Eleftheria terrae: one gene and its partner. The protein of the gene in region 2 interacts with the protein of the main gene of each other region in a pairwise test. Links are inferred from orthologs where the notes say so. Each region holds a gene or a part of one and is shown on either strand. Other genes may lie near its edges.

Region 1 (3,517 bases), 3.4 Mb from region 2 along the record:
CACCGCCGGGCTACACGCCCTACCCCAAGTCGATCTGCACCTCCATCAACCACCAGATCTGCCACGGCATCCCGAACGACCGGCCGCTGAAGAGCGGTGACATCGTCAATATCGATGTCACCGTCATCAAGGACGGCTGGCACGGCGACACCAGCCGCATGTTCGTGGTCGGCGAGGGCTCCATCCTCGCCAAGCGCCTGTGCCAGGTGACCTACGAGGCGATGTGGCGAGGCATCGTCAAGGTCAAGCCCGGCACCCGCCTGGGCGACATTGGCAACACCATCCAGACCTTCGCCGAGAACGCCGGCTTCTCGGTGGTGCACGAGTTCTGCGGCCACGGCATCGGCCAGCGCTTCCACGAGGAGCCGCAAGTGCTGCACTACGGCCGCGCCGGCACGCTGGAAGAACTGAAGCCGGGCATGATCTTCACGATCGAGCCGATGATCAACGCCGGCAAGCGCCACATCCGCGAGATGCCGGACGGCTGGACCATCGTCACCAAGGACCGCTCGCTATCGGCGCAGTGGGAGCACACGGTGCTGGTCACCGAAACCGGCTACGAGGTGCTCACCTTGTCCGAAGGCTACCCGCCGCTGCCCGACTTCGTCACCGCCACCGCGACCTGATCGCCCGCCCGGCATGACGGCCCAGCCCCGTGAGCCCATGGCCCCGGCCGTTGCGCCGGGCGACGTGACCGACCTGCGAGCCCGCTTCCGCAAGGGCAAGGCCGACATCCTGGACGTGTTCCGCCAGGCCCGGCCCAGCGCCGCGGCCGCGCGTCGCCTGCTCAAGAGCCTGACCCGGCATGTCGACGAGACGCTCGACGGCCTCTGGCAGCATGCCTTCCTGCCGCGCGGCGCGGCGCTGGTCGCAGTGGGCGGCTATGGGCGGGGCGAGCTGTTCCCGTACTCCGACGTGGACGTGCTGGTGCTGCTGCCGGACGACACCTCGCTGCAGCACGATGCGAATGCCGCGCTGAAGTCCAGCATCGAGGGATTCATCACCGCCTGCTGGGACATCGGGCTGGAGATCGGCTCCAGCGTGCGCAGCGTGAGCGAATGCCTGGAGGAAGCCGAGCGCGACGTGACGGTGCAGACGGCGCTGCTCGAATCGCGCTTCCTGTGCGGCTCCAAGGCGCTGTACCAGCACTTCCGCCGGGCCTATGAACGGCAGCTGGACGCACCGGCCTTCCTGCGCGCCAAGACGCTGGAGATGCGCCAGCGCCATCAGAAGTACGAGGACACGCCCTACTCGCTGGAGCCCAACTGCAAGGAAAGCCCGGGCGGCCTGCGCGACCTGCAGGTGGTGCTGTGGGTCGCACGCGCCGCCGGCCTGGGCAAGACCTGGGCGGAGCTGGCCGCCCGCGGGCTGGTGACCTCCTTCGAGGTCAAGCAGCTGCAGCGCAACGAGGGCATGCTCAAGCTGATCCGTGCCCGGCTGCACCTGGTGGCCGGCCGCCGCGAGGACCGGCTGGTGTTCGACCTGCAGACCTCGGTGGCCGAGACCTTCGGCTTCCAGGCCACGCGGGCGCGGCGCGCCTCGGAAGCGCTGATGCACCGCTACTACTGGGCCGCCAAGGCGGTGGCCCAGCTGAACCAGATCCTGATGCTCAACATCGAGGAGCGCATCAGCGGCTCGCAGGACGAGCCGATGCGCCCGATCGACGCCGAGTTCTTCGACCGCGCCGGCATGCTCGAGGTGGCCAGCGACGACCTGTACGAGCGCGACCGCCACGCCATCCTGCGCACCTTCCTGCTCTACCAGCAGACGCCGGGCGTGAAGGGCCTGTCGGCCCGCACGCTGCGGGCGCTGTACAACGCCCGCGAGCTGATGGACAGCGAGTTCCGCCGCGACCCGGTGAACCGCCAGACCTTCCTGCAGATCCTGAAGGAGCCGCAGGGCCAGACGCATGCCTTCCGGCTGATGAACCAGACCAGCGTGCTGGGCCGCTACCTGTGGGTGTTCCGCCGCATCGTCGGGCGCATGCAGCACGACCTGTTCCATGTCTACACCGTGGACCAGCACATCCTGATGGTGCTGCGCAACGTGCGGCGCTTCTTCGTGCCCGAGCATGCGCATGAGTACCCGTTCTGCTCCCAGCTGGCGGCGCAGTTCGAGCAGCCCTATGTGCTGTGGGTGGCGGCGCTCTTCCACGACGTGGCCAAGGGCCGTGGCGGCGACCATTCCGACCTCGGCGCCGAGGAGGTGAGGCGCTTCTGCCGCGACCACCAGATCCCGAAGGACCATGCGCGGCTGATCGAATTCCTGGTGAAGCACCACCTCACCATGTCGCGCATCGCCCAGAAGGAAGACCTGAGCGATCCTGACGTGATCCAGTCCTTCGTGCAGACGGTGGGCGACGAGCGCTGCCTGACCGCGCTGTACCTGCTCACGGTGGCCGACATCCGTGGCACCAGCCCCAAGGTCTGGAACGCCTGGAAAGGCAAGCTGCTGGAAGACCTGTACCGGCTGACGCTGCGGGCGCTGGGCGGCGGCAAGCCGAACCTCGACACTGAGATCGAAGCGCGCAAGCAGGAAGCCCTGCACACGCTCAACCTGTATTCGCTCTTGCCCGGCACGCAGGAAGCGCTGTGGAAGACGCTGGAGCTGAGCTATTTCGCCCGCCACGATGCCGGCGACATCGCCTGGCACAGCCGCTCGCTGTGGCGCTACGTGGCCACCGACAAGCCGGTGGTGCGGGCCCGCCTGTCGCCGGTGGGCGAAGGACTCCAGGTGCTGGTGTACGCGCCCGACCAGGCCGACCTGTTCGCCCGCATCTGCGGCTATTTCGACAGCGCCGGCTTCAGCATCCTGGATGCCAAGGTCCACACCACCAAGACCGGCTATGCGCTGGACACCTTCCAGGTGATCTCGCCCAGCCTGGACCACCACTACCGCGACCTGATCTCGCTGGTGGAGAACCAGCTGGGCCTGGCCCTGGTCAATTCGGGCCCGTTGCCCGAGCCCAGCCGGGGCCGGCTGTCGCGCCGGGTCAAGTCCTTCCCGGTCAAGCCGCGCGTCATGCTGCGGCCGGACGAACGGGCCCAGCGCTGGCTGCTGAGCGTGTCGGCCAGCGACCGCTCAGGCCTGCTTTATTCCATTGCACGGGTGCTGGCCAAGTACGGCGTCAACCTGCAGCTGGCCAAGGTCACCACCCTGGGCGAACGGGTGGAAGACACCTTCCTGATCGACGGGCCGGCGCTGCAGCAGAGCAAGGTGCAGCTGGAGATGGAGTCGGACCTGCTCGACGTGCTGGGGCCGTGAGGCCCGCGGCCGCGCCGGCAGCAGGAACGCACGGCGCAGCGCGCGCCCTCCCCGCCTGGCGACTCAGTCGTCGCTCGCGGCGTCCAGTTCGGGAAACAGCACCGAGGTGAAGCCGAAGCGGCTGAAGTCGCGCACGCGCATCGGGTAGAGCACGCCCTGCAGGTGATCGCACTCGTGCTGCACCACCCGGGCGTGGAAGCCTTCGGCCTCACGCTCGATGCGTTGGCCGCGAACGTCGAAGCCGCTGTAGCGG
Region 2 (3,278 bases):
ACGATTCTAGGCAAATGGGGACGCCGCCGCCTTGACGCAAGAGGGGGACGTTGCGCAAGAAAAGAAAAAGGGCCTCCGCATCGCGGAGGCCCGGGCTGCATGCACCGTCCGCCCCTGCTGCGGGGCGGGGCATGTCACTTGTGATATGCAGTTTCGCCGTGCGAGGTGATGTCCAGCCCTTCGCGTTCGGCTTCCTCGGTGACACGCAGGCCGATCAGCAGGTCGACCGCCTTGTAGGCGACCACCGAGACGATGGCCGACCAGGCGATGGTGATCAGCACGCCCTTGGCCTGCACGAACAACTGGTGGGCGATCGAGAAGTCGGCGGCGCCGGTGCCGCCGAGGCTCGGCGAGGTGAACACGCCGGTGAGCAGCGCACCCACGATGCCGCCCAGGCCGTGCACGCCGAAGACATCCAGCGCGTCGTCGGCGCCCAGCATGCGCTTCAGGCCGTTCACGCCCCACAGGCAGACCACCCCCGCCAGCAGGCCCAGCACGATGGCGCCCATCGGGCCCACGGTGCCGCAGGCCGGCGTGATGGCCACCAGGCCGGCCACCGCGCCGGAGGCGGCACCCAGCATCGAGGCCTTGCCCTTGGCGAGCGATTCGCCGCCGATCCAGGACAGGGTGGCTGCGGCGGTGGCGAACAGCGTGTTGATCAGGGCCAGCGCGGCGCCCGAGTTGGCTTCCAGGTTGGAGCCGGCATTGAAGCCGAACCAGCCCACCCACAGCAGCGAGGCACCGACCATCGTCAGCGTCAGCGAATGCGGCGGCATCGCCTCCTTGCCGTAGCCGATGCGCTTGCCCACCAGGTAGGCGCCCATCAGGCCGGCGATGCCGGCATTGATGTGCACCACCGTGCCGCCGGCGAAGTCGATCGCGCCGTCCTTGAACAGGTAGCCTTCGGTGAACCACACCATGTGCGCGATCGGCAGGTAGCTGAAGGTGAACCACAGCACCGAGAACAGCAACACCGCCGAGAACTTGATGCGCTCGGCGAAGGAGCCGACGATCAGGCCGCAGGTGATGGCAGCGAAGGTGGACTGGAAGGCGATGAAGACGTACTCGGGAATCTGCACGCCCTTGGTGAAGGTGTCAGCCAGCGAGTCCTTGGTGACGCCGCTGAGGAACAGCTTGTCGAAGGTACCGATGAATTCGCCACCGCCGCCGAAGGCCAGCGTGTAGCCGTAGACCGCCCACAGCACGACGATCAGCGCGAACACCACGAACACCTGCATCAGCACCGACAGCATGTTCTTGGCCCGCACCAGGCCGCCGTAGAACAGCGCCAGGCCGGGGATGGTCATCAGGATGACCAGCAGCGTGGAGGTGAGCATCCACGCGACGTCGCCCTTGTTCACGGTAGAGGCGGCGGCAGGGACCGCAGCAGCGGCCGCCGAGGCGGCGTCCAGCACGGCGGCGGGCGCCGAGGCCGCTTCCTGCGCCACGGCCAGGTCGGCCAGGCCGAGGCCGGCGACGCCGAGCGCCAGAAGGGTGGAGAGTTTCTTCATCATGGATGTCTCACTCGCACGTTGGTCAACTCAGAGAGCGTCCTTGCCGGTTTCGCCGGTGCGGATGCGAACCACCTGCTCAAGGGTGGAGACGAAGATCTTCCCGTCGCCGATCTTGCCGGTGCGGGCCGCGGACTCGACCGCTTCGATGACCTGCTCGACCACGGCGTCGTCAACGGCCGCCTCGATCTTCACCTTGGGCAGGAAATCGACCACGTACTCGGCACCGCGGTACAGCTCGGTGTGGCCCTTCTGCCGGCCGAAGCCCTTCACTTCGGTCACCGTGATGCCCTGAACACCAATGTTGCTCAGGGCCTCACGCACTTCATCAAGCTTGAACGGCTTGACGATGGCGGTCACCATCTTCATGGGTTGCTCCTTGTGTCTAGAAAGTCAGGCGGCGTCTTCAGCGCCCTAGCGATGCGCTCGGGACCCTGAAGTGCACGATCTGTGCCATGACCTCCTGCAGTGCATGTGCCCCAGAAAGGCGCTGTATCGGCGGGTAACCACCGGCGAACTGCACCGGGAGTGTGCTTCGCAGGCGGGCGCACCAAATACGAGCGCGTCCCGGCCGCGGCCGCAGCGCCCCTTGCCGGCTGCGTCGCTGCGCCAGGCCCGCCGGATCCTGCGCGGGGCGGCGCCATGGGGCCGGGCAAAGGCACGCGCCGCTCGGCAAGCGGCGCCAGGAAGCCCGCGCCTCCACCGGGGGCGGGCGACCCCGCGGCGGCACACCCCCGCGAGAATCGCCGCAGCGCCAAGGGGCGCTCAGAACAACGAACCCGAAGCGGGAGGGCTCCTGGATGTCGCTTGCCGTCATACGCAGCCGTGCGCTGGCCGGGCTGTCGGCGCCCGAGGTCACGGTGGAAGTGCACCTGGCCAACGGGCTCCCCAGCTTCACCCTGGTGGGGCTGGCCGACACCGAGGTCAAGGAAGCCCGGGAACGGGTGCGGGCGGCCCTGCTCAACAGCGGGCTGGCCTTCCCCCACAACAAGCGCATCACGGTCAACCTGGCACCGGCCGACCTGCCCAAGGAATCTGGCCGCTTCGACCTGCCGATCGCCCTCGGCATCCTGGCCGCCAGCGGCCAGCTCGACGCCTCTCGCCTTGCCGCGCACGAGTTTGCCGGCGAGCTGTCGCTTGCCGGTGACCTGCGACCGGTGCGTGGCGCGCTGGCCATGTGCCTGGCGCTGCAACGCGCCGGCATGCCGCGTGCGATGGTGCTGCCGCAGGACAGCGCCCGCGAGGCAGCGCTGGTGCAACAGGCCGAGGTGTGGGGCGCCCGGCACCTGCTGGACGTGGTGCAGGCCATGCTGCCCCACCACGGCAGCGACGCCGGGAGCGACCCGGAGTCGCCCGGTTGGCAGCGCGTGTCGGAGGCGCCGCCTCCGGCCCGACCGCTGTATCCCGACCTGCGGGACGTGAAGGGTCAGGCACTCGCGAAGCGGGCGCTGGAGATTGCCGCCGCCGGCGGCCACAGTTTGCTGCTGGTCGGCGCCCCGGGCACCGGCAAGTCGATGCTGGCGCAACGCTTCGCCGGGCTGCTGCCGCCGCTGGACACCGAGGCGGCGCTGGAATCGGCCGCGGTGCTCAGCCTGGCTGGCGGCTTCGATCCACAACGCTGGCGGCAGCGGCCGTTCCGCGCGCCGCACCACAGCGTCTCCTCGGCTGCGCTGGTGGGTGGCGGCTCGCCGCCGCGGCCGGGCGAGATCTCGTTGGCCCACCATGGCGTGCTGTTCCTCGACGAATTGCCCGAGCTGCCACGCCCGG

The links.
Region 1: the proteins of N7L95_RS16970 (region 2) and N7L95_RS02295 interact in binary tests that used the Escherichia coli proteins (3 or more experiments, as listed by UniProt). The link is inferred for Eleftheria terrae from one-to-one orthologs.

The regions. Positions count from the first base shown.
Region 1 is NZ_CP106951.1:438,754-442,270, reverse strand. The notes cover bases 258-3,464. They hold N7L95_RS02295 ([protein-PII] uridylyltransferase), read left to right. Parts: upstream 258-639; coding sequence 640-3,264; downstream 3,265-3,464. Other genes in these bases: def (peptide deformylase), read right to left, coding at 3,328-3,464; map (type I methionyl aminopeptidase), read left to right, coding at 258-626. Outside these bases: more of map, read left to right, coding at 1-257; more of def, read right to left, coding at 3,465-3,517.
Region 2 is NZ_CP106951.1:3,831,596-3,834,873, reverse strand. What follows is about bases 212-3,179. They hold N7L95_RS16970 (P-II family nitrogen regulator), read right to left. Parts: upstream 1,881-3,179; coding sequence 1,542-1,880; downstream 212-1,541. Other genes in these bases: N7L95_RS16965 (YifB family Mg chelatase-like AAA ATPase), read left to right, coding at 2,312-3,179; N7L95_RS16975 (ammonium transporter), read right to left, coding at 212-1,511. In the rest of the region: more of N7L95_RS16975, read right to left, coding at 135-211; more of N7L95_RS16965, read left to right, coding at 3,180-3,278. UniProt on the Escherichia coli protein: Involved in the regulation of nitrogen metabolism. Regulates the activity of its targets by protein-protein interaction in response to the nitrogen status of the cell.